DNA from 2 places in the Billgrantia desiderata genome. Region 2 is predicted to be linked to the other one. Evidence: predicted binding sites of a transcription regulator. Region 2 holds the regulator's gene; the other holds the start of a gene.
The links. The regulator sigma-54, encoded in region 2, starts transcription at its own class of promoters, with help from an activator protein. The targets are predictions, from matches to a motif close to TGGCACNNNNNTTGCTNT.
Positions count from the first base shown of each region.

Region 1: a site for sigma-54 is predicted at 3,795-3,812, ahead of C4S71_RS00070 (urease accessory protein UreD). Genes of this name have one in related genera too.

Region 1 covers NZ_FNVC01000001.1:10,741-25,417, forward strand. The annotation lists gene urtB (urea ABC transporter permease subunit UrtB) at 1-941, shown strand, start outside; gene urtC (urea ABC transporter permease subunit UrtC) at 945-2,087, shown strand; gene urtD (urea ABC transporter ATP-binding protein UrtD) at 2,084-2,923, shown strand; gene urtE (urea ABC transporter ATP-binding subunit UrtE) at 2,923-3,621, shown strand; gene C4S71_RS00070 (urease accessory protein UreD) at 3,847-4,740, shown strand; gene C4S71_RS00075 (urease subunit gamma) at 4,758-5,060, shown strand; gene C4S71_RS00080 (urease subunit beta) at 5,071-5,439, shown strand; gene ureC (urease subunit alpha) at 5,436-7,151, shown strand; gene ureE (urease accessory protein UreE) at 7,401-7,940, shown strand; gene C4S71_RS00095 (urease accessory protein UreF) at 7,918-8,652, shown strand; gene ureG (urease accessory protein UreG) at 8,902-9,540, shown strand; gene C4S71_RS00105 (HupE/UreJ family protein) at 9,578-10,180, shown strand; gene C4S71_RS00110 (LapA family protein) at 10,303-10,527, shown strand; gene C4S71_RS00115 (sensor histidine kinase) at 10,533-12,599, shown strand; gene C4S71_RS00120 (response regulator) at 12,602-12,991, shown strand; gene C4S71_RS00125 (YaiO family outer membrane beta-barrel protein) at 12,991-13,779, shown strand; gene C4S71_RS00130 (HEAT repeat domain-containing protein) at 13,769-14,677, shown strand, end outside.
Region 2 covers NZ_FNVC01000002.1:127,095-141,771, forward strand. The annotation lists gene tldD (metalloprotease TldD) at 1-1,178, shown strand, start outside; gene yjgA (ribosome biogenesis factor YjgA) at 1,222-1,740, opposite strand; gene pmbA (metalloprotease PmbA) at 1,889-3,229, shown strand; gene C4S71_RS02925 (HPr family phosphocarrier protein) at 3,349-3,618, opposite strand; gene rapZ (RNase adapter RapZ) at 3,621-4,541, opposite strand; gene ptsN (PTS IIA-like nitrogen regulatory protein PtsN) at 4,588-5,058, opposite strand; gene hpf (ribosome hibernation-promoting factor, HPF/YfiA family) at 5,065-5,373, opposite strand; gene C4S71_RS02945 (RNA polymerase factor sigma-54) at 5,482-6,903, opposite strand; gene lptB (LPS export ABC transporter ATP-binding protein) at 7,081-7,806, opposite strand; gene lptA (lipopolysaccharide transport periplasmic protein LptA) at 7,814-8,341, opposite strand; gene lptC (LPS export ABC transporter periplasmic protein LptC) at 8,338-8,958, opposite strand; gene C4S71_RS02965 (KdsC family phosphatase) at 8,972-9,529, opposite strand; gene C4S71_RS02970 (KpsF/GutQ family sugar-phosphate isomerase) at 9,553-10,509, opposite strand; gene C4S71_RS02975 (calcium/sodium antiporter) at 10,601-11,548, opposite strand; gene C4S71_RS02980 (ABC transporter ATP-binding protein) at 11,690-12,502, shown strand; gene mlaE (lipid asymmetry maintenance ABC transporter permease subunit MlaE) at 12,499-13,281, shown strand; gene mlaD (outer membrane lipid asymmetry maintenance protein MlaD) at 13,319-13,783, shown strand; gene C4S71_RS02995 (MlaC/ttg2D family ABC transporter substrate-binding protein) at 13,806-14,468, shown strand; gene C4S71_RS03000 (STAS domain-containing protein) at 14,465-14,677, shown strand, end outside.

The sequences.
Region 1 (14,677 bases), on a different contig from region 2:
CCGACGCCGCCCGTGAGGCATTGAACGGCATCGAGCAGATGCTCAAGCTCAACCGCGCCGCCGAGACGCTCTACTTCGGTCTTTCGCTCGGCTCGGTGCTGGTACTCGCCGCCATCGGCCTGGCCATCACCTTCGGCGTGATGGGCGTGATCAACATGGCTCACGGCGAGCTGATCATGCTCGGTGCCTATACCACCTGGGCCATGCAGCAACTGCTGCCCGGTCAGCCGGGGTTGGCCTTGATCCTGGCGATCCCGGCCGGCTTCCTGGTGGCAGCTCTGGCGGGTATCGCCATCGAGCGTGGCGTCATTCAGTTCTTGAAAGGGCGGCCGCTGGAAACGCTGCTGGCCACCTTCGGCATCAGCCTGATCCTGCAGCAGCTGGTGCGCACCGGCATTTCGCCGCTCAACCGCACCGTGATCACGCCGGAGTGGATGAGCGGCTCCATTGCCGTCAACGATGCGCTCTCCCTCACCCTCAATCGAATGTACGTGCTCGGCTTTGCCCTGGTGGTGTTCGCCGTACTGATGCTGATCATGCGCCGCACCCGGCTAGGGCTCGAGGTGCGGGCGGTGACCCAGAACCGCGCCATGGCGCGCTCCATGGGCATTCGCGCCACCCGAGTCGACATCATGACCTTCGCCCTGGGCTCCGGGGTGGCGGGGCTGGCCGGCGTGGCCCTCAGCCAGCTCACCAACGTCGGCCCCAACCTGGGCCAGAACTACATCATCGACTCCTTCATGGTGGTGGTGTTCGGCGGTGTGGGCAACCTGTGGGGCACCCTGGTGGCAGGCCTTTCGCTGGGTGTGATCAATCAGGTGCTGGAGCCCTGGGCCGGTGCCGTGATGGCCAAGATCATCGTGCTGGTGTTCATCATCCTGTTCATTCAAAAGCGCCCCCGCGGACTCTTCCCGCAGAAGGGCCGGGCGGCGGAGGGCTGATCCATGGATTCTTCTCGACTCTGGCTGCTGCGGCCGTTCGGCGAGCGCTCGACGCTGATCTTTCTTGGCGTACTGCTGGCGGCCATGACGCTGGTGACGCTGCTGCACGTGGCGGTACCGCCTGGTCACCCGCTCTACGTCAGCGCTTATACCGTTAACTTGTTCGGCAAGTACCTGAGCTATGCGCTGCTGGCGGTGGCAGTGGATCTGGTGTGGGGCTATCTCGGTATCCTCAGCCTCGGGCACGGCGCTTTCTTCGCCCTGGGCGGCTACGCCATGGGCATGTACCTGATGCGCCAGATCGGCGACCGCGGCGTCTACGGCCACCCGGAGCTGCCCGATTTCATGGTGTTCCTCAACTGGGACAGCCTGCCGTGGTACTGGTACGGCTTCGACATGGCCTGGTTCGCCTTTCTGATGGTGTTGCTGGTGCCGGGGGCGCTGGCGCTGGTGTTCGGCTTCCTGGCGTTCCGCTCGCGGGTCACCGGGGTCTATCTGTCGATCATCACCCAGGCGCTCACCTTCGCCCTGATGCTGGCCTTCTTCCGCAACGAGATGGGCTTCGGCGGCAACAACGGACTGACCGACTTCCGCGAGATTCTCGGCTTCAACCTGCGCAGCAGCGAGACCCGGCTGGGCCTTTTCCTGGCCACCGGCGTGGCCCTGGCGCTGGGTTACGTGCTGTGCCGGGCCATCGTCACCAGCAAGCTGGGCCGGGTGTGCGTGGCGACCCGCGACGCCGAGGCGCGCACGCGCTTTCTCGGCTACCGGGTCGAGCGCTTCCAGCTGTTCGTGTTCACGGTCTCGGCCATGCTGGCGGGGCTTGCCGGGGCGCTCTACGTGCCCCAGGTCGGCATCATCAACCCCAGCGAGTTTTCGCCGCTGTTCTCCATCGAGATCGTGCTGTGGGTGGCGCTGGGCGGCCGGGCGACGCTCTACGGGGCGGTGATCGGGGCGATACTGGTCAACTATGCCAAGACGGTCTTCACCGGGGCAATGCCGGACGCCTGGCTGTTCGCCCTGGGCGGACTCTTCGTGCTGGTCACGGTGTTCCTGCCCAAGGGTGTGGCAGGGCTGCTGGCGCTCAGGCTGCGCCGCCGCCGAGACGGTGACGGTTCGTTTTCCGGCAAGGAGGCATCGGCATGAGCATTCTGCGTTCCCTGGCCAGCCGTGACCGGGTCTTCGATTTCCTGGTACCCGTGGAGTCGCCGGTCGACGTGCGGCACGGGCCGATCCTCTACCTGGAGGACGTGACGGTCAGCTTCGATGGCTTCAAGGCGATCAACGCACTCAACCTGACCATCGACGACGGCGAGCTGCGCTGCATCATCGGGCCCAACGGTGCCGGCAAGACCACCATGATGGACATCATCACCGGCAAGACCCGGCCCGACAGCGGCCAGGTCTGGTTCGGCAGCCGTCACGACCTGCTGACCATGAACGAGCCGGAGATCGCCAGTCTCGGCATCGGCCGCAAGTTCCAGAAGCCCACGGTGTTCGAAGCGCTCACGGTGTTCGAGAACCTGGAGCTGGCGATGGCCGCCGACAAGCGCATCCTGCCCACGCTCACCGCCCGCATCAACGGCGAGATTCGCGATCGCATCGACGAGATCCTGGAGATCATCGGCCTGAAGGCACTGCACGCCCGCCCGGCGGGCATTCTCTCCCATGGTCAGAAGCAGTGGCTGGAGATCGGCATGCTGCTGATGCAGCGGCCGCGGCTGCTGCTGGTGGACGAGCCGGTGGCGGGCATGACCGAGCAGGAGATGGAGCGTACCGCCGAACTGCTCACCGGGCTTGCCGGCAAGCAATCCGTTGTCGTGGTGGAGCACGACATGGGCTTCGTGCGTTCCATCGCGCGCAAGGTGACGGTGCTGCATCAGGGCAGCGTACTGGCGGAGGGCAGCATGGATCAGGTCTCCAGCGACCCACGGGTGATCGAAGTCTACCTGGGTGCCGAAGCCGAAGAGGAGACGCTCTGATGCTGGCGATCGACAAGCTCAACCAGTTCTATGGCGAGAGCCACACTCTGTGGGATCTCGACCTGGCCGTGCCAGCCGGGAAGTGTACCTGCGTGATGGGCCGCAACGGGGTGGGCAAGACCACCCTGATGAAGGCCGTCATGGGCGAGGTGAAGGTCTCCTCCGGCAGCATTCGCTATGCCGACGATGTCGAGCTGACCAAGCGGCGGGTGGAGGATCGCTCGCGTTTGGGAATCGGCTACGTGCCCCAGGGGCGGCAGATCTTCCCCTTGCTCACCGTGGAAGAGAACCTGCGCACCGGTCTGGCGGCTCGCGGCGACGGCAGGCGCACCATTCCGGAGCGCATCTATGAGCTCTTTCCGGTGCTCAAGGAGATGAAGCACCGCCGTGGCGGGGATCTCTCCGGCGGCCAGCAGCAGCAGCTGGCCATCGGCCGTGCCCTGGTGATCGAGCCTCGCCTGTTGATCCTCGATGAACCGGGCGAGGGCATTCAGCCCAATATCGTCACCCTGATCGGCGAGGTGATTCGTAAGCTGATCGAGGAGGACGGTCTCACCGTGCTGCTGGTGGAGCAGAAGCTGCCCTTCGCACGCAAGTACGCCGACCGTTTCGTGATCATGGATCGCGGCAGGCCGGTAGCCAAGGGTGAGATCGCAGAACTCTCCGATGCGCTGATCAAGGAACACCTGACGGTATAGGGCGACTGTGGCGATGCCCGCACCAGAAGGGTGCTGCGAACGAAAATGGTGCATTAGGTTGGTGCAAAAGCGCCGAACTGGCGCACCAAAAGGAGTCGGTGAGTCGTGGCTGCGGCTCGCCGATTTTTTATAAGGTGTTGTTTATAAAAGCGAGTTGGGGCGATTCACCAAGCTGGTACGACCCTTGCTGAAGGGTTGGTCAGATATGTATGCCACGAGCCGCCAATGACCGCTTTCGCCAACTCCGCTTTCGCCAAGCCAGCGACGCACTCCGGCCATCGCTTCGATGCCGAGCGTCACTGGGCGGCGTCGCTGACGCTCGGCTTCGACTGCCGCGATGGGCATACGCGTATGGTCGAGGCGCGCCACCGCGGCCCGCTACGGGTGCAGCGGCCTTTCTACCCGGAAGGGCGAGATGGCGCCTGCCACGTCTACTTGCTGCATCCACCCGGCGGGTTGGTCAGCGGCGATGCCTTGAGCATCGCCGCGCGGGTCGAGCCGCAAGCCCATGCGCTGCTGACCACGCCTGCCGCCAACAAGCTCTACCGGGCCGACAGCCACGGCGTGGCCTGGGAACAGCGCACCAGTCTTAAGGTATCGCAGCACGGCATTCTCGAATGGCTGCCCCAGGAGACCATCGCCTTCGATGGCTCGCGGGGCGTGCAGGAGACGCTCATCGAACTCGATGCGGGGGCGCGCTGCCTGGGCTGGGAAGTACTGGCGCTGGGCCGGCCGGCGAGCCGACTGCCTTATGTGTCGGGGCGCATCGATCAGCGCTTTCGGCTGTATCGCGACGGCAAGCCACTGTGGCTGGAGCGCCAACCGCTCGATCCGGCTCACCCGCGCTTCACCGGCCGCTGGGGGCAGGGCGGCGCCAGCGTACAGGCCACTTTATGGGCCGTGGGTCTCAGTGACGAAACCGCCGCCATCGAGGCACTGCGTGAGGCGCTCGCGGCGAGCCCGCGCTGGGCGGTGACCGTGCGCCACGGCGTACTGCTGCTGCGTTACCTGGGCCATGAACGCAACGAAGCCTGGGAGATCTGCCGGCAGGCCTGGGCCTGCCTGAGGCCGCTGCTCATCGGTGTGCCCGCTCATCCGCCCCGTATCTGGTTCACCTGACTCACCAGGAGAGACGCATGGAACTGACCCCGAGAGACAAGGACAAGCTGCTGCTGTTCTCCGCCGCCCAGCTGGCCGAACGACGCCGGGCCCGCGGCCTCAAGCTCAACTATCCAGAGGCCGTGGCGCTGATCAGCTTCGAGATCATGGAAGGCGCGCGCGACGGGCGCAGCGTGGCCGAGCTGATGAGCTACGGCCGCGAGATCCTCGGCCGCGACGATGTGATGGAGGGGGTAGCCGAGATGGTGCACGAGGTGCAGGTCGAGGCCACCTTTCCCGACGGCACCAAATTAGTGACTGTCCACTCACCCATTGTGTAAGGAGCCATCCATGATTCCTGGTGAGTATCAGCTGAAGGACGGCGAGATCGAGCTTTGCGCCGGGCGCGAGCGGATCACGCTGGAGGTGGCCAATACCGGCGACCGGCCGATCCAGGTCGGCTCCCACTATCACTTCGCCGAAACCAACCCGGCGCTGGTCTTCGACCGTGCCAAGGCGCGCGGCTTTCGCCTGGACGTGGCGGCGGGAACGGCGATTCGCTTCGAGCCGGGCCAGACCCGTGAAGTCACGCTGATCCCCTTTGCCGGCAGCCGTCACATCTACGGCTTCCGCGGTGAGGTGATGGGCCCGCTCTCTATCGCGCCCGCCCCCGCGCGCAAATCGTCATCCGGCGACGCAGCGAATGGAGACCCGTCATGAGCACGCCTAACAAGATCAGCCGGCAGGCCTATGCCGACATGTACGGCCCCACCGTGGGCGACCGAGTGCGTCTGGGCGACACCGAGCTGTGGATCGAGGTGGAGCGCGACGCCACCCACTACGGCGAGGAGGTGAAGTTCGGCGGCGGCAAGGTGATCCGCGACGGCATGGGCCAGAGCCAGCGCGCCGACGCCACGGTGATGGACACGGTGATCACCAACGCCCTGATCCTCGACTGGTGGGGCATCATCAAGGCCGATGTCGGCATCCAGGCGGGCCGAATCGCGGCCATCGGCAAGGCGGGCAACCCGGACACCCAGCCCGACGTGGAGATCGTCATCGGCCCCGGCACCGAGATCATCGCCGGCGAGGGCAAGATCCTCACCGCCGGCGGAATCGATGCTCACATCCACTTCATCTGCCCCCAGCAGGTGGAGGAGGCGCTGATGAGCGGCATCACCACCATGCTCGGCGGCGGCACCGGACCTGCCACCGGCAGTAATGCCACCACCTGCACGCCGGGCGCCTGGCACATCGGCAGAATGCTGCAGGCGGTGGACGAGCTGCCGATGAACATCGGCCTGCTCGGCAAGGGCAACGCCAGCCTGCCCGAGGCGCTGGAAGCGCAGATCGAGGCGGGCGTCATCGGCCTCAAGCTGCACGAGGACTGGGGCACCACGCCGGCCTCCATCGACACCTGCCTGAGCGTGGCCGAGCGCTACGACGTGCAGATCGCCATCCATACCGACACGCTCAACGAGTCGGGCTTCGTCGAGGACACCCTGGCTGCCTTCAAGGAGCGTGGCATCCACACCTACCACACCGAGGGCGCCGGTGGCGGTCACGCGCCGGATATTCTCATCGCCTGCTCCAAGCCCTACGTGCTGCCGTCGTCGACCAACCCGACGCGACCCTACACGATCAACACCATCGACGAGCATCTCGACATGCTGATGGTGTGTCACCACCTCGATCCCAACATTCCCGAGGACGTGGCCTTCGCCGACTCGCGCATTCGCCGCGAGACCATCGCTGCCGAGGACATCCTGCAGGACATGGGGGTGATCTCGATGATCGCCTCGGACTCCCAGGCCATGGGGCGGGTGGGGGAGGTGGTGTGCCGCACCTGGCAGACCGCTCACAAGATGAAGGTGCAGCGCGGCCTGCTGCCGGAGGACGAGGCGCTCGGCGCCGACAACTTTCGCGCCCGGCGCTACATCGCCAAGTACACCATCAACCCGGCGATCACCCATGGCATCGCCCATGAGGTGGGCTCCATCGAGGTGGGCAAGCTGGCCGACCTGGTGCTGTGGAGCCCCGCCTTCTTCGGCGTCAAGCCGGCGCTGATCCTCAAGGCCGGCATGATTGCGGCGGCGCCGATGGGCGACCCCAACGCGTCTATCCCCACGCCGCAGCCGGTGCACTACCGTCCCATGTTCGGTGCCTTCGGCCGGGCGGCGAGCCAGAGCCGCGTGAGCTTCGTCAGCCAGGCGGCGCTGGACGCCGGCGTCGGCGAGCGGCTGGGGCTCGCGAGCCCACTGGTGGCGTGCAAGAGCGTGCGCGGGGTGCGCAAGAGCGACATGAAGCTCAACGACGCCTGCCCCGAGCTCAGCGTCGATCCGCAGACCTATGAGGTGCGCTGTGACGGCGAGCTGCTGACCTGCGAGCCGGCTACCGAGCTGCCATTGGCGCAGCGCTACCACCTGTTCTGAAGCCTTCGAGGATGGTGCCATGCTCGCAACCCCGCACTCACCACGCCACGCGCCCGAAACCCTGGCATTCCGGTCGGACTCCTGCGGTCGGAAAGACGGCACATCCCTGTGCCGGCTTTCCTCGATCTTCATCCATGAAGATCGCCCGCATCGTCTCGCCCGGACTGCCAGCGGTCGCGCGAGGTGGTTCGGCGGGGTGCGGTCTGTCACCGGCATGGCCCAGGGCCTGAATTCAACGAGGCAATCGCAATGCTGAAACTGATCGAACGTCTGGGACCCATCGAGGGGCGCCAGGCCAGCGACACCCTCACGCTGCCCTATGAGCTGCGTATTCGCGGTCGGCTCAAGGCGGTCAGCGACTCCGGTCGCGATCTGGGGTTGTTTCTCGACCGTGGCCCGGTGTTGCGCCATGGCGAGGGGCTGCGCGCCGAGAGTGGCGAGATCGTGCGGGTCAGGGCTGCCGACGAGCCGGTGGTGACCGCGCGGGTCGAAGCGGGCTTGCCCCTGGCACGGCTCGCCTACCACCTTGGCAATCGCCACGTGCAACTGGCACTGGGTGAGGACTGGCGGGGTGGTTACGTACGCTTCCCGCCGGATCACGTCCTGGAGGAGCTGGCCGAGCTGCTGGGGGCGAGCCTGGAGCGGCACGAGGCGCCTTTCGACCCCGAGCCGGGCGCCTACAACCAGCTGGGCCATTCACATGCTCATGGTCATGACCACGACCATGCTCATGATCACAGCCACGACCATAGCCACGACCACAGCCATGGGCATCACCATGCCCCGTGAGGCAGCGTCCGCGGCGGTCACGGCCCAGGGCGACGACCTGGCGCTGCTGGGGCTGTTGCAACTGGTCAGCCCGGCGCTGCCGATCGGCGCCTTCGCCTTCTCCCAGGGCCTTGAGAGCGCCTTCGAGCTGGGCTGGGTAAAGGACGAGGCGAGCCTCGGCGACTGGCTGACCGGCGTGCTTGATGACGGCCTGACCCGCTGCGAGCTGCCGGTGCTGGCGCGCCTGCAGCGGGCCTGGGCAGAGCGGGACACCGAGGCGATCGCTCAATGGGATGGCTGGCTTGCCGCCAACCGCGAAACCGCCGAGCTGGCCGCCGAGGATTCGCGCCTGGGTGCCTCGCTGGCGCGGCTGCTGGGCAGCCTGGGGTTGCTGCCCGTTGATCGTTCGGTCGAGTCGCCCGCGCTGCCGGCAGGGGCGGGCTACGTGACGGTGTTTGCCTGGGCCGCCCAGGTACGTGGGGTGGCGCCGCGCCAGGCCATGCTCGGCTTTGCCTGGGCTTGGCTCGAGAACCAGCTGGCGGTGGCCTGCAAGGCGTTGCCGCTGGGGCATACCGCCGCTCAGCGCCTGGTCGAGCGGCTGCGCCCGGCGTTGGTCGCCGCGGTAGACGAGGCGCTCGTGCTCGAGGACGACGAACTCGGCCCTGCGCTGCCCGGCCTGGCGCTGGCCAGCGCGTTGCACGAAACGCAGTACTCGAGGCTTTTTCGGAGTTGATTGCGATGGTCAGCCAGCCAGTCCGCTGCGCTCACCACACCACGCGCTCGAAACCCTGGCGCTCCGGCCGGACTCCCGCGGTCGGAAAGACGGCACATCCCTGTGCCGGCTTTCCTCGATCTTCATCCATGAAGATCGCCCGCGTCGTCTCGGCCATCGCCCCAGCGATCGCGTGAGGTGGATTCGGCAGCAACTGGTCTGGTGCCTGTCGACATACACAGTGCCGCTAAGGTGGCCAAGGAGACAAAGATGACACATTGCCTACGCGTCGGCGTCGGTGGCCCGGTGGGGTCCGGCAAGACGGCCCTGCTCAAGCAGCTGTGCCTGGCGCTGCGCGACCACTACGACATCGCCGTGGTGACCAACGACATCTACACCCGCGAGGATGCCGACTTCCTGCTGCGCCACGAGGCGCTGCCGGCCGACCGCATTCTCGGCGTGGAGACCGGAGGCTGCCCGCACACGGCGATCCGCGAGGATGCCTCGATGAACCTCGCCGCCATCGACGAACTGCAGGAGCGGCATCCAGGCCTGGAGCTGGTGCTGGTGGAGTCCGGTGGCGACAACCTCTCGGCCACCTTCAGCCCCGAGCTTTCCGACCTGACCCTCTACGTGATCGACGTCTCCGCCGGCGACAAGATCCCGCGCAAGGGCGGCCCCGGTATCACCAAGTCGGATCTGCTGATCATCAACAAGATCGACATCGCCGAGCAGGTTCACGCCTCGCTCGAGGTGATGGAGCGCGATTCGAAGAAGATGCGCGGCGAGCGCCCGTTCGTCTTCACCAATCTCTACGATGGCGTCGGCCTCGAGGAGATCATCCGTTTCATTCTTGACCGCGGCATGCTGCCGGAGCGCCGGCCCCAGGCTCAGCCGGCCAGTGCCTGACGACCATTCGACTACCTTCGGCTAGGAGATCGCCATCATGAAAACGACCTGTTCATCATCCACACAGCTGGCTCTGCTCGCGGCACCGATGCTTCTCCTCCTCGCCGGTCTGGCCGTGGCCCACCCAGGGCACGACCATGTCCACGGCGGTGGTTTTGCCGCCGGCCTGGCTCACCCGCTGCTGGGGCTCGACCACCTGCTGGCGATGCTGGCGGTGGGGCTGTGGAGCCTGCGTCAGAGCCGGGCCTTCAGCCTTGCTGCGCCGGCTCTGGCCGCGGGCGGCATGTTGTTGGGAGCGGGGCTGGCCTGGGCCGGCATGGTATTGCCGGGCGTGGAGTTCGGCATCGCCATGTCGGTACTGCTGGCAGGGGTGCTGATCGCGGCGCTGGTCAAGGTACCCACGCTAGTGGGGGCTGGTGTGGTCGTGCTGTTCATGCTGTTCCACGGCCATGCCCATGGCAGCGAGATGCCCCACGGTGCCTCCATGCTGGCCTATCTGGCCGGCTTCACCCTGGCGACGCTGGCCATCACCTACGCAGGGCGTGCGGCGGGGGCGTTCCTGATGGCGCGTGAGAACCGTATCCTGCGGGCGCTGGGCGTTGCGATCGCCGCTGCCGGGGCGCTGTTCGCCCTGGGCTGATCCTTACTCGCAATCCTGGTTTTGTCGCGCCCGGCTTCGGCCGGGCGCGCCGTATTAGCAAAAGTTGACAGAAAACGCGCCGCCACCCAGCTTTAAGGGGATGCTTGGGGAAAGGAGAGCGCATGGATACGCTACTGCTGGCGATCAAGATCGTCGTGACTCTGCTGGTCGCGATTCTCTTCGTGCAGAACATCACCCTGGTCGAGGTGCGCTTCCTTACTTGGGGAATGCGGATGCCGTTGGCGCTACTGCTGCTGGTGATCTATGTGCTGGGCATGGTCAGTGGCAAGTCGCTGTTTCACCTGTTGGGTCGGCTACGGAATGATCGCAAGCGGCCAATGAGGTGAGTCAGTTGCTGACGAGACCCTCTGCCGTTGCCTTGCATCGTCTCGCTTCGTTGCTTGCCTTTCTGCTGTTGATCGGCCTTGCCCTTCAGGCAGGGCGGGTCCAGCAGGCACTTCTCGTTGCCAATGAGGCCGTCGATGACGGCCTGGCGCTGATCTCGTCGATCCAGGATCTCCAGTTGTCCCTGCTCGAAGTGGAAACCGGTGAGCGCGGCTTCGTGATCACCGGGCGCAGCGACTACCTGGTTCCTTACCGCAGCGCTCGGGAGCGTCTCGATGCCGAGCGTCGCTTGCTGCGCGAACGACTCGAATCCGGAGAGCGCATGTCTGCCGAGCAGCTTGCGACTCTCGAGACCTTGATCGACCAGCGGGTGAGCATCGCCGAAAGCAACATCGCCGTACGCGAGAGCGATGGGCTCGAGGCCGCAACGCTGCGTCTCTTGGCGGCCGGAGGTCGCCAGACCATGGTGCGTATCCGCGACATCCTCGATCCCCTCAAGAGCGACGAACGCGAGCTGCTCGCAATGCAGAGCGAGCGTGCCGCCGAGCAGGCCGGCCGTGCCAGACAGGTGGGTATCATCGGTGTGGCGTTCGTGGTGATCCTCTTCGTGGCGGCCTACGGCGCGCTGAACCGCGTACTCACCATTCGTCGCCAGCTGCTCGAGGACGCCGAGCATCGTGAGGCGAGGTTGCAGGCCCTGCTGCACACCGTGCCCGACGAACTCTATGTCATCGATGCCGAGCGGCGCATTCATCGCCTGGTGGGGGAGACGCCGGTGTCCGAGCCCTTCGCCCGCGAGCTGCATGAACGCCTGGCAGAGAGCGGTAGCGAAGGGCTGATGCACAGCTTCGTCTGGCACGACCCCGACGATATCGAATACGAGGTGCGCATGCTGCCGACGCGGGACGGCGAGCACCTCGTCATCGCCCGTGACATCACCGACCGGTTGCGCAGTCGGCGCCGGCTGCGCGACCAGCAAATGTACCTGCGACGGGTGGTGGATGCCGACGAGAACCTGATCTTCTCGCGCGATGCAGATGGACGCTTCCTGCTGTGCAATCAGTCGTTTGCCGGATTCTTCGGGCTGCGCCCGAGCGAGGTCGAGGGGCGCCGGCCGTCGGAGCTGGATCAGGGTTCGCTGCTGCGCCCGCTGAGCGTCGGTGACAATGAGTTGCTGGCCGGACGCGACGAGCTACGTGTCCCGGAACTGCGCTTACGCGACAGCGAGGGCAATGAGCACTGGCTGCAGATGCTCAAGCGCCCGCTGACGCTATCCGACGGCAGTCAGCACTTGCTGGCCGTGGCCGTGGACATTACCCAGCGGCGCGAGATGGAGCGCATGAAGGCGGAATTCATCGCCACCGTCAGCCATGAGCTGCGCACCCCGCTGACCGCGGTGAAAGGGGCGCTGAGCATGCTGCAGCAGGGTTATGGCGGCGATCTGCCCGGCGATGCCCGGACGCTGGTTCAGGTGGCGGAGAAGAACGGTCAGCGCCTGGTGCATCTCATCGATGACATTCTCGACATCGAGAAGCTCGAGGCAGGTCAGTTGGAGGTCCGGCTACAGCGCGTCGAATTGACGGCGCTGGTGGAGCAGGCGCTGGTCGACAACGCCCCCTACGCGGAGAGCTTCGGGGTGACGCTGCAACTGGAGCGGCTCCAGCCGCAGCGGCAGGCCGAGCTGGAGCTGGACCCGCATCGCTTCGCTCAGGTGCTCGCCAACCTGATTTCCAATGCCTGTAAACATTCGCCGGCCAATGCGGCCGTCACGCTATCCGTCGGCCCGGTGCGGGACGCAGCGGCGCAGTGGTGGCAGGTATCGGTGCGGGACCGGGGCGAGGGCATACCGCTGGAGTTTCAGGCGCGCGTCTTCGAACGCTTTGCCCAGGCCGACAGTTCCGACCGGCGACGCATCGGCGGCACCGGGCTCGGGTTGTCGATCACCCGCGGTCTGGTTCACGCCATGGGCGGCGAGATCGACTTCACCTCGGTGCCCGGGAATGGCAGCGAGTTTCGAGTCCGTTTCCCTGCCTTGCCGGCGCCCGACGAAATCGCGAACCAAGAAGAGGGTTGATCATGACGACGAGCGAAACCAAGCCCCGCATCCTGATGGTGGAGGACGAGGAGGACATCGCTTTCTTGATTCGCTTCCTGCTCGAGCGGCAGGGATTCGAGGTAGTGCATGCGCCGGACGGTCGCCGGGCGCTGGAACTGCTGACGGACATAGCGCCGGTGAACCTGGCGCTGCTCGACATCATGCTGCCCTACCACGACGGGCTTGAGATCCTCGAACGGCTGCGTGGCCTTCCGGCCTGGCAGGACGTGCCCGTCATCATGCTCACGGCCAAGGCACGCGAGGCCGATGTGGTGCGGGCGCTAGAGCTGGGGGCCGACGATTACGTGACCAAGCCGTTCCAGCCGGAGGAGCTGCTGGCCCGGCTGCGGCGTTTCATGAGGAGGCGTTGATGCAATGGATGGTTGATGCCCGGCATGCCGCGCTCGGCGCCGCCATCGGCACGATGGTACTGGGGCTGGGAATGGCTTCGGCTGGGCAGGCCCAGGAGCGGCGCACCGAAGTGGAGGCTTCGCTGCGTTACGATGCGCTGGACAGCGGCTTCGACGACTGGCTGACCCAGCGTCTCGACGTGCAGTCGAGCCGCCGCGGAGAGCCTACCTGGTATGGCGCGCTGCACCGGGAGCGCCGCTATGGCACCTGGGACGAAGCGCTGCTGGCGGGGGCTGCCGTGCCGCTGGGCGATGCCTGGATCGTGCAACCCGAGGTCGGACGCACCTTCTCGGCCGATTTCCTGGCCCGCTGGCATGCCGATCTCGGCGTACAGCACGTGCTGGGCGGCGGCTATGTGGGCAGCGCCAGCCTGCGACGCACCCGCTACGAGGGCTCCCAGGTCGACAGGCTGGCGCTGGGCATGGAGCGCTACTGGGGCAACTGGCGCGCCGCCTACACGCTCAACGTCAGCGATGTGGATGTTGCCGGTACCCCGGTGGGACATGCCGTGGCGCTGGACTACTACTACGGCGAGCGCAGCCTGGTGGGGGTGCGCGGGGCGCTCGGTCGCGAGGAGGAGGGGCTGCCCGGCGGCGAGGTGGTGACGACGGACGTGGCATCCGTGGCCTTGCACGGGCGGCACTGGTTCCGTGACGACTGGGCGCTGAGCTGGGAGCTGGGCGCTCTCAGTCAAGGCGATCTGTATGATCGATACGGCATTCAGCTGGGCTTGAGATATGCGTTCTGAGCTGGTGGACCTGCAGCGGCTGCTGTCCCAGGCGTTGCAGGTACTGACCACACCGCCGGACGACCCGGTGCTGCGATTTGCCGTCTACAGTGCCATCGCCCTGGCCGGGCTGACGCTGCTGATCATGCTGCAGGTGCTGGTGTTGACGGAGCTGGCCAGCCGCCGCGAGCGACGCCGTCTGGCCTTCACCGGCGACTGGCGCCCGCGGCTGGCGGCATGGAGCGTGGAGCATGGCGATGCGCTGCCCTGGCCGCCGCGCGGCAAGCATGAAGAGGTCTGGTTCATGTTGCTGTGGCTGCGCCTGCGGCGGCAGGTGCGGGGTCAGTCGCAACAGCGTCTGAACGCGCTCTTCGAAGGTATCGGCATGAGCGGTCGTGTGGTTCGGCTGCTGCGCGGACGGGGCGTGCACCGCCGCCTGCTGTCGCTGAGTTGCCTGCAGTATCTCGGCAACGATCGCTACTGGTCTGACGTGCTGCCTTTGTTGGACGACCCCAACCCGGTAATGGCGCTAACGGCCGCGCAAACCCTGGTGGCGATGGATCCCGAACGAGCCATGCAGCGCGTGATCCCGCTGGTCGAGCTGCGCCGCGACTGGGCCATTCCTCGTCTCGAAGCGCTGTGCCGTCAGGCCGGCCCGACGGCGGTGAGCGGCCCGCTGCTGGCGCGCCTGGTCGAAGGGGAAGCGCCCCCCATACGCCTGGTGGCGCTGCTGACCTGGGCCGAACCGAATCGTGTGGCGCCTTGGGCCAGACGCTTTCTCACCGGTCGAATCGACGAGCAAGAAGGTACGGACGTCTCGCTTTGCGCCGCGTTGAGCTGTCTGGGGCAGCAGCACGACCCCCGCGACAGACCGCTGCTGCTGCGCTGGCTCGAGGCCGAGTCTCCCCAGGTCCGCCTG
Region 2 (14,677 bases):
ATGCCCTGGCGGAAACCGGCCGCACGGCGTCCGGCATCGTGCGCAGCGGCGCCAGCCTGTCGGTTGCGCCGCGCATCGCGACCGGCGCAGAGCTGCGCTACGCCACGGTCGACCCGCTGTCGGGTCTATCGGCCGAGGAGAAGATCGCGTTGCTCAAACAGGCCGATCGCGTGGCGCGCGCCGCCGATCCCGCCATCACCCAGGTCAGCGCTTCCCTGACCGGCGTTCATGAGGTCGTGCTGGTACGTGCCAGTGACGGCACCCTGGCGGCGGACGTGCGCCCGCTGGTGCGCTTCAACGTCAGCGTCATCGCGGTGAAGAACGGCCGTCGCGAGCGCGGCAGCGCCGGTGGCGGTGGGCGCTACGCCATGTCCCGCCTGCGTGACGACAACGCCGCCGAACGCTTTGCCAAGGAAGCGGTACGCCAGGCCCTGGTCAATCTGGAGGCGGTGGACGCCCCCGCCGGACAGATGCCGGTGGTGCTCGCGCCCGGCTGGCCCGGCATCCTGCTGCACGAAGCGGTGGGGCACGGCCTCGAGGGCGACTTCAATCGCAAGGGCAGCTCGGCCTTTGCCGGGCGCCTGGGTCAGCGGGTGGCGGCTCCCGGGGTCACGGTGGTGGACGATGCCACCCTGGCCGATCGGCGCGGCTCCATGAGCGTGGACGACGAAGGCACGCCGGGCCAGTACACCCCGCTGATCGAGGACGGCATTCTCACCGGCTACATGCAGGACAAGCTCAACGCCCGGCTGATGGGCATGCAGCCCACCGGCAACGCCCGGCGCGAGTCGTTCGCCCACATGCCGATGCCGCGCATGACCAACACCTACATGCTGGCCGGTCAGGACGACCCGGCGGAGATCATCTCGAGTGTTCGCCGCGGCATCTATGCGGTCAGCTTCGGCGGTGGCCAGGTGGACATCACCTCGGGCAAGTTCGTGTTCTCGGCAAGCGAGGCCTACCTGATCGAGGACGGCAGGATCACCGCGCCGGTCAAGGGGGCGACGCTGATCGGTAACGGGCCGGAGGCGATGGGACGGGTATCGATGATCGGCCACGATCTGGAGCTCGACACCGGCATCGGCGTATGCGGCAAGGAGGGGCAGGGCGTGCCGGTGGGCGTGGGCCAGCCCACCTTGAAGCTTGATGAGCTCACCGTCGGCGGCACCGCTTCATGAGTGAACGTGCCTGCCGCCTGACCAGTCCCGAGCGGCGAGTGGTTTAAAGCCCCGCCGTCTCGCGGATGAGTCGGAACAGCTTGCGCGCATTGGCCGGGGGCTTGCCCCGCTCACGCTCGTTCTTGGCGTTGCGGATCAGCTGGCGCAGGGCCTGACGGTCGACGTCGGGATGCTCCTCGATGAAGGCTTCGACGGCATCGTCGCCCTCCTCGATGAGGCGGTCGCGCCACTTCTCGAGGCGATGGAAGGCCAGGTCGCGATGACGTTTCTCCTGCTCGACCTCGTCGAACACCGCCTGGATCGCCTCGAGATCCTCGCGCCGCATCAGCTTGCCGACGTACTGCATGTGGCGACGGCGCCCTTCATGAGAGCGGATGCGGGAGGTTTCCTCGACGGCGGCGAGCATGTCCTCGGACAACGGGAAGCGGGCGCGCTCGGTCGGCGTCATGGCGATGATCTGTTCGCCCAAGGCCTGCAGCGCGTGCATTTCGCGCTTGAGCTGGGACTTGCTGGGCCGTTCGTCGGAGCTTTCGTCGGAGAAAGTGGGAATGTCCTGGGTCATGCCGCATCCAAGTGATGTGAGGGCCGGCTTCGGGCTGGCCATCGGGTGATGAATAGGGTCGAATGACCGCAGTATATCAGTCCGTCGCGCTGCGGCGGGAACAGACACGAACGGATACCGGCGCTGCCGGTGGATGAGGGAGATGAACATGAGCAAGGCTTTCGATGCCGCCGCCCAGCAGGCGCTGCTGGAGTCGCGTGCCGAGCAGGCGCTGGCGCTGGCGCGACACCTGGGAGCCGATGCCTGTGAGGTAGGGGCCAGCGTCGACCAGGGTATCGGCATCAGCGTGCGGGAAGGCGAGGTGGAATCCGTCGAGCTTTCCCGCGATCAGGGTATTGCCGTGACCGTCTACCTGCGTGGCCACAAGGGCAGCGCTTCCTCCACCGATGCCGGTGAGGCGTCGATCCGCGAGGTCGTGGAGAAGGCCATGGCCATTGCGCTCTACACCGGTGAAGATCCCGCCGCGGGCCTGGCCGACGCCGAGCTGATGGCCACCGAGCTGCCCGACCTCGACGTGCACCACCCCTGGCCGCTCAGCACCGAGCAGGCCATCGAGCTGGCGCTGGCCTGTGAAGCGGCAGGCCGCGCCGAGGCGGGCATACGTCAGTCGGAGGGTGCCTCGCTCTCCAGCGGCGAAGGGGTGAGGGTCTACGCCAACAGCCATGGCTTTCTCGGCAGCCAGCGCGGCAGCCGCCACTCGCTCTCCTGCATGCTGATCGCCGAGGATGCGAGCGGCATGCAGCGCGACTACGACTACACCAGTGCACGTAACCCGCGTGAACTGCGCGACGCCGAGTCGGTCGGCCGCAAGGCGGCCGAGCGCACCCTGCAGCGGCTGGGGGCGCGTCGGCCCGCCACCGGGCGCCTGCCGGTGATGTTCGATGCCACCGTCGCCAGCGGTCTCGTCGGTCACCTGATGAGTGCCATCGCCGGCGGTTCGCTCTATCGTCAGGCCTCGTTCCTGTGCGATCGGCTGGGAGAGAGGCTGTTTCCCGACTGGTTCACGCTCGGCGAGCGGCCCATGGAGCGCGGTGCCATGGCCAGCTCCCCGTTCGACAACGACGGCGTGCAGACTCGTGACAACGTTTTCATCGAAGAGGGGCGTCTGGCCAGCTACATGCTGTCGGCCTACAGCGCACGCCGCCTGGGCCTGCAGACCACGGGCAACGCCGGCGGCGCCCGCAACCTGCGGATCGCGGCACCGCTGGCGGCGCGCGAAGAGCTGTTGGCCCGCATGGGGCGTGGGGTGCTGGTGACCGAGCTGATGGGCCAGGGGGTGAACGGCGTGACCGGCGACTACTCCCGCGGAGCGGCTGGCTTCTGGGTCGAGAACGGTGAGATCCAGTATCCGGTCGAGGAGTTCACCATCGCCGGCAATCTCGAGACGATGTTCAAGGGCCTGCAGGCCGTGGGCAGCGACATCGACACCCGCGGCAGCATTCACACCGGCAGCTGGCTGATCGACGAGATGACCGTGGCAGGCAGCTGAATCGTATATTGGGCCTTACCGCAAAAGCTCGCGGATGAGCGAGCGATGGTCAGACCAGGCGAAGCCCGATGAGCACTGCGAAGAGGGCTTCGACGCCACATGGCCGAGCGCAGCCATTCCTAAAGATCCTCATCGAAGCGGGCCTCGAAGAGAGCCTCGATGGCCTCGAGAACCGCTTCCGCATCCGCACCCTCGGCGTTGATGTCGAGTTCGGTGCCGCACGGGGCGCCGAGCATCAGCAGGGCCATGATGTTGGTGGCCTCGGCCTGCTGGGCGCCTCGGCAGACGAACACGCGTGCATCGAAAGGCTGGCAGCACTGAACCAGCTTGGTGGCAGCGCGTGCATGGAGGCCGCGTTTGTTGGTCAGAGTCAGCTTGCGGCTGGGCACGCTCAGGTTTCCTTGCGGTCGGATGGCGCTGCGGTCATCTCCTGCGTGGTAGAGACCGGTATATGGATGCCGAGCTCGCGGTGGCGCAGACGCACGTCGGGCTGCTGCTGGGCGAGGTGGCGGGCGAGGCGCTCGGCCAGGTACACCGAGCGATGCTGGCCGCCGGTGCAGCCGATGGCGACCGTGAGATAGCTGCGATGGCTGTCGCGATAGGCCGGCAGCCAGCGCTCGACCCAGGTGACGATGTCCTCGTGCATCTGGTGGACCAGAGGGTACTGTTCGAGAAACTCCACGATGCTCGCTTCGCGGCCGGTCGCCGCGCGCAGGCGCGGGTCCCAGTAGGGATTGGGCAGGCAGCGCGCGTCGAACACGATATCGGCGTCCAGCGGTACGCCGCCCTTGAAACCGAACGACTCCACCGTGAGGGTCAGTTGGTCGGCGCGATGGCTGGCCACCTGTTCGGTGATGCGCCCGCGCAGGTCGTGGACCGAAAGCCGCGAGGTATCGATGATCAGGTCGGCCAGGTTGCGAATCTCGCTCAGCGTCGTGTCTTCAGTCTCGATCGCCTCGCTCAGGGTCATGTCCCGGTCGCGGGTCAGCGGGTGCCGGCGCCGGGTGGCGGAGTAGCGCTCGATCAGGATTCGCGCATCGGTGGTGAGGTAGACGATCTGGCAGTCGACCTGCTTGGCACGCAGCTCCTCCAGCAGCCTGGGGAACCGTTCCAACGCATGAGGAAGATTGCGTGCATCGATGCTTACGGCGATGCACTGCTGTACCGTGGGTGAGCCGCGCAGTTCATCGACCAGGGAGCCGAGCAGCATCGCCGGCAGGTTGTCGATGGCGTAGTAGCCGATGTCTTCGAGCGCCTGCAGTGCGATCGACTTGCCGGAGCCTGAGCGGCCGCTGATGATCACAAGCTGCATTACGTTTCTCCTGATCAGGGGCTGGCCGAGCGGCTGGGGATGGCGGTCAGGCCGAGGACTGTCGTCGAATGGCGCCGATGAGACGCTCGTGAAGTTCGCGCTGGCTTTCGCACTTGCGCAGTTGCGAACGGGTCTCGGCATCGTTCATCACGCCGGCGACCTGGCTCAGCAGCGACAGATGCGTGTCGTCGGCCTCCTCGGGTACCAGCAGCACGAAGACCAGATCGACCGGCTCGCCGTCGATGGCGTCGAAATCGATGGGCTCGGCCAGCTTGAGGAAGGCGGCGACTGGGCTGTGACAGTGCGGGCTTCGCGCGTGCGGGATGGCGACGCCGTTGCCGATGCCGGTACTGCCCAGCCGCTCACGGCCGATCAATCGGCCGAAGACCTCCTGGCTGTCGAGGCTCGGGGTGTTCTGCGCAATGAAGGTGCTGAAGAACTCCAGCACCCTCTTCTTGCTGCCCCCGGGAACGTCGAACAGCGCGCGCTCAGGGGGCAGTATGTTTTCCAGTGTCATGGCAACTCAGCGAATGCCGGCGCCCTGGGCGCGGGCCTGGGCCTTTTCCTTGTGCTTGACCAGTTGACGATCGAGCTTGTCGGTCAGCGCATCGATGGCGGCGTACATGTCCGGGTCGGAGGCTTCGGCATGCAGATCGGCACCGGCGGCATGCAGCGTGCAAGCGGCCTGCTGGCGCTCCTTCTCGATCGAGAGGGTGACCTGCACGTTGGTGATGTTGTCGTAGTGCCGTTGGACGCGGTTGAGCTTTTCGCTCACGTAGTCACGCAGGGAATCGGTCAGTTCAACATGATGGCCGGTAATGTTGACTTGCATGACGAGCTCCTTCGTCCTTCGAGTGGTGGTTTGATTGTAACCCTTTTTGCCTCCTTGCAAACCCCTCCGAACGACGCTCTTGTCCGGCGTCAACGCTGCGCGCCGAGTTCAACGAAAGCGCTTGCGTTCGCTCGAGGAAGGTATTCCCAGCGCTTCACGATACTTGGCCACGGTGCGGCGCGCCACCTGAATGCCGTCGTCGGCCAGCAGCTCCACCAGACGACTGTCGGAGAGCGGTTTGCGCGGTGGCTCGTCGGCGATCAGCTTGCGAATGCGGGCGCGAATCGCGGTGCTGGAGTGAGCATCCCCCTCGCCGTTGCCGCCAACGTGGCTGGAGAAGAAATACTTCAGCTCGAACACGCCGCGCGGCGTGTGGATGAACTTCTGCGTCGTGACCCGCGAGATGGTCGATTCGTGCATCTCCACGGCCTGGGCGATGTCGGCCAGTACCAGCGGCTTCATCGCCTCCTCGCCCTGCTCCAGGAAGTCGATCTGGCGGGCCATGATCTCGCGCCCCACTCGCAGCAGGGTGTCGTTACGGCTGGCCAGGCTCTTCATCAACCAGCGGGCTTCCTGCAGGTGATCCTTGAGGAACTGGTTGTCCTGACTCTTGTCGGCGCGGCGCACCAGGGCGACGTAGTCGGGCTGGATGCGCAGGCGTGGCAGCGCTTCGGCATTGAGCTCCACGCGCCAGCCGGACTCGTCGTGATAGGCGACCAGGTCGGGGGTGATGTAGTTGCTGCCGACCTCGGCATAGGCGCTGCCAGGGCGCGGGTTCAGCGAGCGCACCAGGGCAATGGCGTCGTCGAGGGCCTCGTCGTCCAGGCTCAGGCGCCGCTTGAGCAGGCGACGGTCGTCGGCGGCCAGGGCTTCGAGGAACTGGCGCACCAGGCGGCGTGCCTGGGGCAGCAGGGGCGTATCGTCGGGCAGGGTGGCGAGCTGCAGCATCAGGCATTCGCGCAGGTCCCTGGCGAACACGCCGGTGGGTTCGAACTGCTGCAGGCGCAGCAGCACCTGCTCGACCTCACGGGTAGGCAGCCCCTCGAGGCCCTGGCGACGCAGGCCGTCGCGGATCTCTTCCAGCGGCTGGGTCAGGTAGCCGGTGCCGTCGACGGCATCGATCAGGCTTTCGGCGATCTGCCGCTGACGCTCGTTCACATCGATCATCGCCAGTTGCCACATCAGGTGGCCGGCCAGCGTCTGTCCCGCGGCCTGGCGTTCGAAATCGGGGCCTTCGCCGGTGGCGCCGCCGGCGCCGCTGCCATGATCCGGATAGGTATCCGTCCAGTCGCTGTCGGTGGAGAGCTCGCCGGGAATTTCGCTGGCCCAGTCGTCGCTCTGGGGCTCGCTGACGGCTTGTTCGCCGAAGCCGTCGTCGAGCTCGAGCATGGGATTGGACTCGAGGGCCTGCTGGATCTCCTGGCGCAGGTCCAGGGTGGAGAGCTGCAGCAGCGCGATGGCCTGCTGCAGCTGTGGGGTCATGGTCAGCTGAGTGCCGACTCGCAGTTGCAAGGATGCTTTCATGGCCATGAGAATAATGGGCTCATCTGCCGGAAAGACTCTACCCTAGACTGGCCGACGATCACTTGCAAGAGCGCAGAGCTGCAATAAGCATGCCATCGGCAATATTCATGCCCGTTAGGGAATTTTAATGTAAGATCATGCTCTTGTTTGTTGGGTCGGAATGCGCTATGGGCAGGGGCGCTGCTATAGACGGAAGTCTTCGCCGAGATAGACTTCCCTTACCCGACGGTTGGCCAGAATGGCCTCGGCATCGCCTTCCGCGATGATCTGACCGTCGCCGACGATATAGGCCGAATCGCAGATATCCAGCGTCTCGCGGACGTTGTGATCGGTGATCAGCACGCCGATGTCGCGGGCCTTGAGTTGGCGGATGATGCCTTTGATCTCGCCCACCGAGATCGGATCGACGCCGGCAAAGGGCTCGTCCAGCAGAATGAAGGCCGGCTCGGTGGCCAGCGCGCGGGCGATCTCCACGCGCCGCCGCTCACCGCCCGACAGGCTCATGCCGAGGTTGTCGCGGATGTGCGTGACGTGAAAGTCCTGCAGCAGCTGCTCCAGGCGCTGATGACGCCCTTGTCGATCCAGATCCTTGCGGGTCTCCAGGATGGCCATGATGTTGTCGGCCACCGAGAGCTTGCGGAAGATCGAAGCCTCCTGCGGCAGGTAGCCGATGCCCGCCTTGGCCCGCTCGTGCATGGCGCTCTTCGAGAGGTCGAGGTCGTCGATGCAGACGTTGCCGGCATCGGCCTTGACCAGGCCCACGATCATGTAGAACGAGGTGGTCTTGCCGGCTCCGTTGGGGCCGAGCAGCCCCACCACGCAGCCCTGCTCGATGGAGAGGCTGATGTCGTGCACCACGCGCCGGCGTTTGTAGCTCTTCGCCAGGTGGCGGGCGTGCAGGGTCTTCATCGCCATCTCAGCGCTCCGGTTGCAGGGTCATGCGGATACGCTGGCGTCCTTCGACGCCTTCGCTCTCGGCGCGGGCCTGGACCACGCGACGGTCGAGGAAGTACTCGAGATAGCCGCCATCGAAGGTATCTCCGCCCTGGTGCAGCTCGGCACGGTCGATCAGCTCGACGCGGCGTTCGGCGGCGTGATAGATGACGGTGCGTCCCCAGCCGCGTACCACGGGTTGGTCGGGATCGGGCTGCTGCTCGAGGTAGGCGCGCTCGCCGCGGGCCGTGGCGCGGGAAAGCTCACCGGCCGCATTGCGCCGGAGTTCGACGCGGTCGCCGGTGATGCGCATGGTGCCCTGGCGAATGTCCACGTCGCCGGTGTAGACCGCCGTGCCGGCAACGTCGTCGAGATCGAGCCGGTCGGCTTCGATATGAATGGGCTGATCGGCGTCGCGCTGCTGGGCCATGCTCGCGGCAGGGCTCCATGCCAGGCCGATCAATGCCAGGGTGAGCAGCGTGCGAGGCGTCGACGGCTTGCATCGCTTCATGGCGTGAGTTCCTCCAGGGTGACGGGGTCGGCCTGTCCCGGCTGAGCGCCTTCCGGGGGGTGATAGCCGCGCACATTGTCGGTCAATCGTGCCCGGTTGTCATGGATCCAGGCGTCGAAACGTTCGCCGCGCATGTGCTGCGGCGGCTGCTGCAGCAGCGCCGGCGTATCGCTCCAGGCGTGTCCGACGTTGGCGTCGTAGTGCAGCACCTCGGTGTCGAGCTGCCAGCGCTCCTCGGGGGCGAAGAGACGGGCGTCGCCGGTAAGCGTCAGCGGGTTGCCACCCGGGCCGAGCCGCCCCTCCTGGCCGCTGGCCACCCACAGCCGGCCCTCGCGGTCGATCAGGTGCGCCAGCGGCGTGACGGCGCGTGTCACGTCGTCGTGGGGAGTGTGTACCAGGCGCGGGCTCTCCAGCCGCTGGTGAGCGCGGCCTTCGATATCGAAGCGCGTCAGGCGGGCCTGCTCAAGGAAGTAGTCGGGCTCGCCGGCTTCGTCGGTGGGTACCGGGCCGGGGGGTGGGGGCTGCCATGGGTCCAGCCAGGTGATCAGGCCGCCCAGCGCCAGCAGCAGCAGAAACAGCCAGAGACGGAACGAGGGGCGCGGCAGACGACGCAGCATCGGCGGGGCGACCTCAGCGCTTGCCGTGCAGGTAAGTGTCGATCAGGGCGTCGCGATGCCCCTGCGCCTCGAGCAGCAGATCGCAGATCTCGCGCACTGCGCCATGGCCGCCGCTGCGCTCGGTCACGTGATCGGCCAGGGCACGGATGTAGGGCGGGGCGCCGGGCACGGTGATGCCGACACCGGTGCGTTGAATGGGCGCCAGATCGGGCAGGTCGTCACCGCAGAAGGCGACCTGCTCGAGTTCGAAGCCCTTGCGATTGCACAGCTCGCGCAGCGTGGCGAGCTTGTCCTCGCAGCCCTGAAAGACGTGGTCGACGCCCAGGGCGGCAGCGCGATGGCTGACCATGGGCGACTCCCTGCCGGTGATGAAGGCAACCTGCAGTCCGGCGCGGCGCAATAGCTTGATGCCCAGGCCGTCCTGGGTATGGAACGCCTTGATCTCGACGCCGTCGGCCTGGAAGTAAAGCCGCCCGTCGGTGAGCACGCCATCCACGTCCAGGGCGAGCAGGCGAATCTTGCGCAAGCGGTCGAGCAGACGCGGGTCGAGGGTCGAGGTGGCGAGCGCCATGGGCTCTCCTTGTCAGAGTGAAGTCAGATCACGCCGCTTCGCAGCAGGTCGTGCATGTGCAGGGCACCGATCGGGTGGCCTTCGTCATCGACCACGGCCAGCGCCGTGATCAGGTTGTCTTCCATCACGCGCACCGCTTCGGCGGCCAGCACGTCGGCGCTGATGCGCTTGCCGGGACGGGTCATGACGTCGTCTACCGTCAGCCGGCTCAGATCCTGGTGCTGATCGAGCGTGCGACGCAGATCGCCGTCGGTATAGACACCGATCAATTGATTCTGCTCATCGACGACGCAGGTGAAGCCGAGGCCCTGGCGGGTAATCTCGAGCAGGGCGTCGCGCAGGGGGCTGCCCAGCGGTACGCGGGGCAGCCGGTCGCCCTGGTGCATCAGGTCGCCGACGCGCAGCAGCAGGCGCTTGCCCAGGCTGCCGCCCGGGTGCGACATGGCGAAGTCCTCGGCGGTGAAGCCGCGTGCCTCGAGCAGTGCCACCGCCAGCGCATCGCCCAGCGCCAGGGCAGCGGTGGTGGAGGCCGTCGGCGCCAGATCGAGCGGGCAGGCCTCGCGTTCGACGCCGGCATCGAGATGGGCATCGGCGTGACGAGCCAGGGTCGAGTCGGGGCGTCCCGTCATGCTCACCAGCGGCGTGCCGATGCGCTTGAGCAGCGGCAGCAGGGCGGTGACTTCTGCCGTCTCGCCGGAGTTCGACAGGGCCAGTACCACGTCGCCGGGGGTGATCATGCCCAGGTCGCCGTGGCTGGCCTCGCCTGGATGCACGAAGAAGGCAGGGGTGCCGGTGCTGGCCAGGGTAGCGGCGATCTTGCCGGCGACATGGCCCGACTTGCCCATGCCGGTCACCACCACCCGCCCCTGGCAGGCGAGTATCAGCTCGCAGGCACGGTCGAAGTGGCTGTCGAGGCGTCCGGCCAGCGCGGCGACGGCCTGCTCCTCGATGTGCAGGGTGCGGCGGGCGCTGGCCCGCATGGGCGAGTCCTCTGCCGCTGGGGCGTTCTGATCTGTCGGCGTTGCAGTGTCGTTGGTCATGCGCTGATTGTTGTCCTTTGCGAGGAATCGCTCAAGTGGCACCGCCGGCGGCCGCGGCCAGCCAGGTCAGATAGACCAGGTAGATGCCCAGGAAGAGCGCGCCGGGCAGGCGCCCGAGCCGGCCGTGGCGGAACCACAGCAGGAGCATGCCCATGCCGAGAGTCAGCAGCAGCATGATCGGAAAGTCGCGGCTGGCGGCGGCGGGGTCGATCGGGCCGGGCGCCAGCAGGCCGGGAATCGGCAGCACGGCCAGTAGGTTGAACAGGTTCGAGCCGATCACGTTGCCGATGGCCAGGTCGTGGTGGCGCTTGATGGCGCTGGCAATGCAGGCGGCGAGCTCGGGCAGGCTGGTGCCCACTGCCACGATGGTGAGGCCGATGATCAGTTCGCTGACCCCCAGGCCGCGGGCCAGCTCGCTGGCGCCCCATACCAGCGTGCGCGAGCTGAGCGCCAGCAGGACGAGCGTGAAGGCCAGCCAGGCGAGAGCCTTCTGGAGCGTCATCGCGGGTATGGCGTCGTCCGCCGGAGCGTCGGGAGTGTCGGCACGCAGCAGCCACCACAGGCTGAAGACCAGTAGCAGGCCCAGGAACAGTGCGTCGAAGCGTCCCAGGATGCCGTTGGCCAAGGCATAGCCGGCCAGGCCGGTGGCGCCCAGCAGCAGGGGCAATTCACGCCGGACCATCGAGAAGCGTATCGGGATCGGGCGAATCAGGGCGGTCATGCCCAGTACCAGGCCGATGTTGGCGATGTTGGAGCCCAGGGCGTTGCCCGTGGCCAGGTCGGGCAGGCCATCGAGAGCGGCAAATACCGCTACCACCATCTCGGGGGCCGAGGTACCCAGCGCCACCACGGTCATGCCGACCAGCATGGCGCTAAGCCCGGTGCGACTCGCCGTGGCGGCAGCGGCATTGACGAAGCGGTCGGCGCTCCACACGAGTACGGCAAGGCCCAGGGCGATCGCGATGGCAGGCAGCAGCATGATGAAGGGTCGCAGCTAGGATACGAGGTGGCACATTAGACGTCTTCGGTGGCTCCGGTGCAAGCGACAGGGCGTGCAGGCTGGCGCCGGGCGGCATGATTAGGATACGATGTTCGATAATTCTTTCTTGGACCTTGCAGCATGATCGAATCCCCCCTCGTGGAGGTGAAGGGCCTGCACTTCTCACGCGGTGAAAAGACCATTTTCAGCGGCGTAGAACTGCAGATCCCTCGTGGCAGGATTACCGCCATCATGGGGCCCAGCGGCACCGGCAAGACGACGCTGCTCAAGCTGATCGGCGGCCAGCTCACTCCCGATGTCGGTCGCGTCCTGATCGACGGCCATGACGTGCATGAGCTGTCGCGCAAGGCGCTGTTCACCCTGCGCCGCCGCATGGGCATGCTGTTCCAGAGCGGGGCGCTGTTCTCCGACCTCAGCGTGTTCGAGAACGTGGCGTTTCCGCTGCGCGTGCACACCGAGCTGCCGGAAGCGATGATCCGCGACCTGGTGCTGATGAAGCTGCAGGCCGTCGGGCTGCGCGGGGCGCGCGAACTGATGCCCGCCGAACTGTCAGGGGGCATGGCGCGTCGTGTCGCCCTGGCCCGCGCCATTGCGCTGGACCCCGACCTGGTACTTTACGACGAGCCCTTCGTCGGGCAGGACCCGATCTCCAAAGGCGTGCTGGTACAGTTGATCAAGACCCTCAACGACGCTCTGGGACTGACCTCGGTGGTGGTGTCCCACGACATCCCCGAGGCACTTTCCATCGCCGACTATGTCTATGTCATCGCCGACGGCCAGGTGATGGCGCAGGGTACTCCCGCCAGCCTGGACGTGGACGAGGACCGACGGGTCAGCCAGTTCGTGCACGGCGAGCCGGACGGCCCCGTGCCCTTCCACTACCCGGCACCCGAGTTCTTCCGCGACATCCTCGACCTGGAGGGGCGGCCGTGATCGCACACATCCTGAATCTGGGGCGCCGCGGCTGCGACGTGCTCGAGGCGCTGGGTCGCTCGGGCCTGTTCCTGGCCCAGTCGGCGGTCGGCGTGCCGTCGCGGGAAGGGTGGTACCTGTGGCTGCGCCAGATGCACTTCGTCGGCGTCCTGTCGATCGCCATCGTGCTGGTTTCCGGCCTGTTCATCGGCATGGTGCTGGCGCTGCAGGGCTACACCATCCTGGTCGACTTCGGTGCCGAGCAGGCACTGGGCCAGATGGTGGCGCTATCGCTGCTGCGCGAGCTGTCGCCGGTGGTGGCGGCACTGCTGTTCGCCGGGCGCGCCGGCTCGGCGCTGACCGCCGAGATCGGCCTAATGAAAGCCACCGAGCAGCTCACCAGCATGGAAATGATCGGCGTCGACCCGCTGCGCCGGGTGGTAGCGCCCCGGCTGTGGGCCGGCTTCGTGGCCCTGCCGCTGCTGACCATCGGCTTCAGCGTGGTCGGCATCTACGGCGGCTATCTGGTCGGTGTCGAGTGGCTGGGCGTGTTCGAGGGCTCCTACTGGGGCGGCATGCAGTCCAGCGTCGCCTTCATCGGCGATGTCGGCAACGGCATGATCAAGAGCATGGTGTTCGCCCTGGTGGTGACCTGGATTGCGGTGTTCCAGGGCTACGACCTGGTGCCGACCGCAGAGGGCATCTCCCGCGCCACCACGCGCACGGTGGTCTACTCGTCCCTGGCCGTACTGGGCCTCGATTTCGTTCTAACGGCGGTGATGTTCGGAGGGTTTTCCTGATGGTTGAGCGGCGCCTATCGCGCGATGGAGAGGCAGGATGAAGCGCAGCAAGACAATGGAGCTGGGGGTCGGCCTGTTCATGCTGGCCGGTATCCTGGGGTTGCTGTTCCTGGGGTTGAGGGTCAGCGGGCTGACCTTCAACATGCCGGGCGACACCTTCCGGCTGGAGGCCAACTTCGCCAACATCGGCAGCCTCAAGCCGCGCGCACGGGTCACCATGTCGGGGGTGACGGTAGGGCGGGTCACCGCCATCGAGCTCGATCGCGACTGGTACGATGCCCGCGTCATTCTCGAGCTCGATGCCGAGCTTGAAGGAAAACTGGCGCGGGATACCACGGCAGCCATCCTGACGGCGGGCCTGCTCGGTGAGCAGTACATCGGTCTCACCGTCGGCGGCGATCCCGAGATGCTCGTCAATGGCGACACCATCCGCGATACGCAATCGGCTCTGGTGCTGGAGGAACTGATTCAGCAGTTTGTGTCCAATATGGTCAGCGATTGATTTTATTTGATGAGGTCCAGCCATGACTCAGATGACATCCCCCATCACTCTGCTTAACCGCGTATTGCTGGGCCTGTGCCTGATGCTCACCAGCCTGGCCGCAGCGGCAGCGCCTGAGCGCAGTCCCGAGCAGGTCATCCGCTACAGCGTCGACGAGCTGATGGGCCAGATCGAAGGGCGCAGGGATTACTATGCCGACAACATGGACGAGCTGAAGGCGCTGGTGAACGAGAATCTCGACGACATCGCCGATTTCCGTTACATCGGCGCCAGCGTGATGGGGCGTTACTTCCAGAATGCCACCCACCAGCAGCGCTCGCGCTTCGCCCAGGTCTTTCGTCAGACCCTGATCGATACCTACAGCAAGGGTCTGGTGACCTTCGACTATCGTGAGCTGCGCGTGCTCGACAGCCAGCGTCCGCCGCGCCACGAGGACCAGGCGTCGGTGGCCATGGAGGTGGTGGCGATGGATGGCAGCGTCTATCCGGTCAGCTACACGCTGCGCCTGACCGACGGCCAGTGGAAAGTGGTCAACGTCATCGTCAACGGCATCAATCTGGGCCTGACCTTCCGCAATCAGTTCGACCAGGCCATGCGCGACCACGGTCGCGATTACGATGCGGTGATCGCCACCTGGTCCCCGGAAATCGCCACCGAGGAGCTGGAGCAGGGTGGTGATGCATGAGTCGCCTGCTCGAGCGCGGTGGCATTGAGCTCGAGGCCGGCCCGGAAGGGCTGGCCGTCAGCGGTGACGTCGATTTCGATATCGCTGCACCGCTGGCAGAAGCCGGTACCGCCTGGATTGCCGGGCAGCCCGCCGGAACCCGCATCGTGCTCGACCTGAGCGGCGTCGAGCGGGTGAGCAGCGCGGCCGTGAGCGTGTTGCTCGAGTGG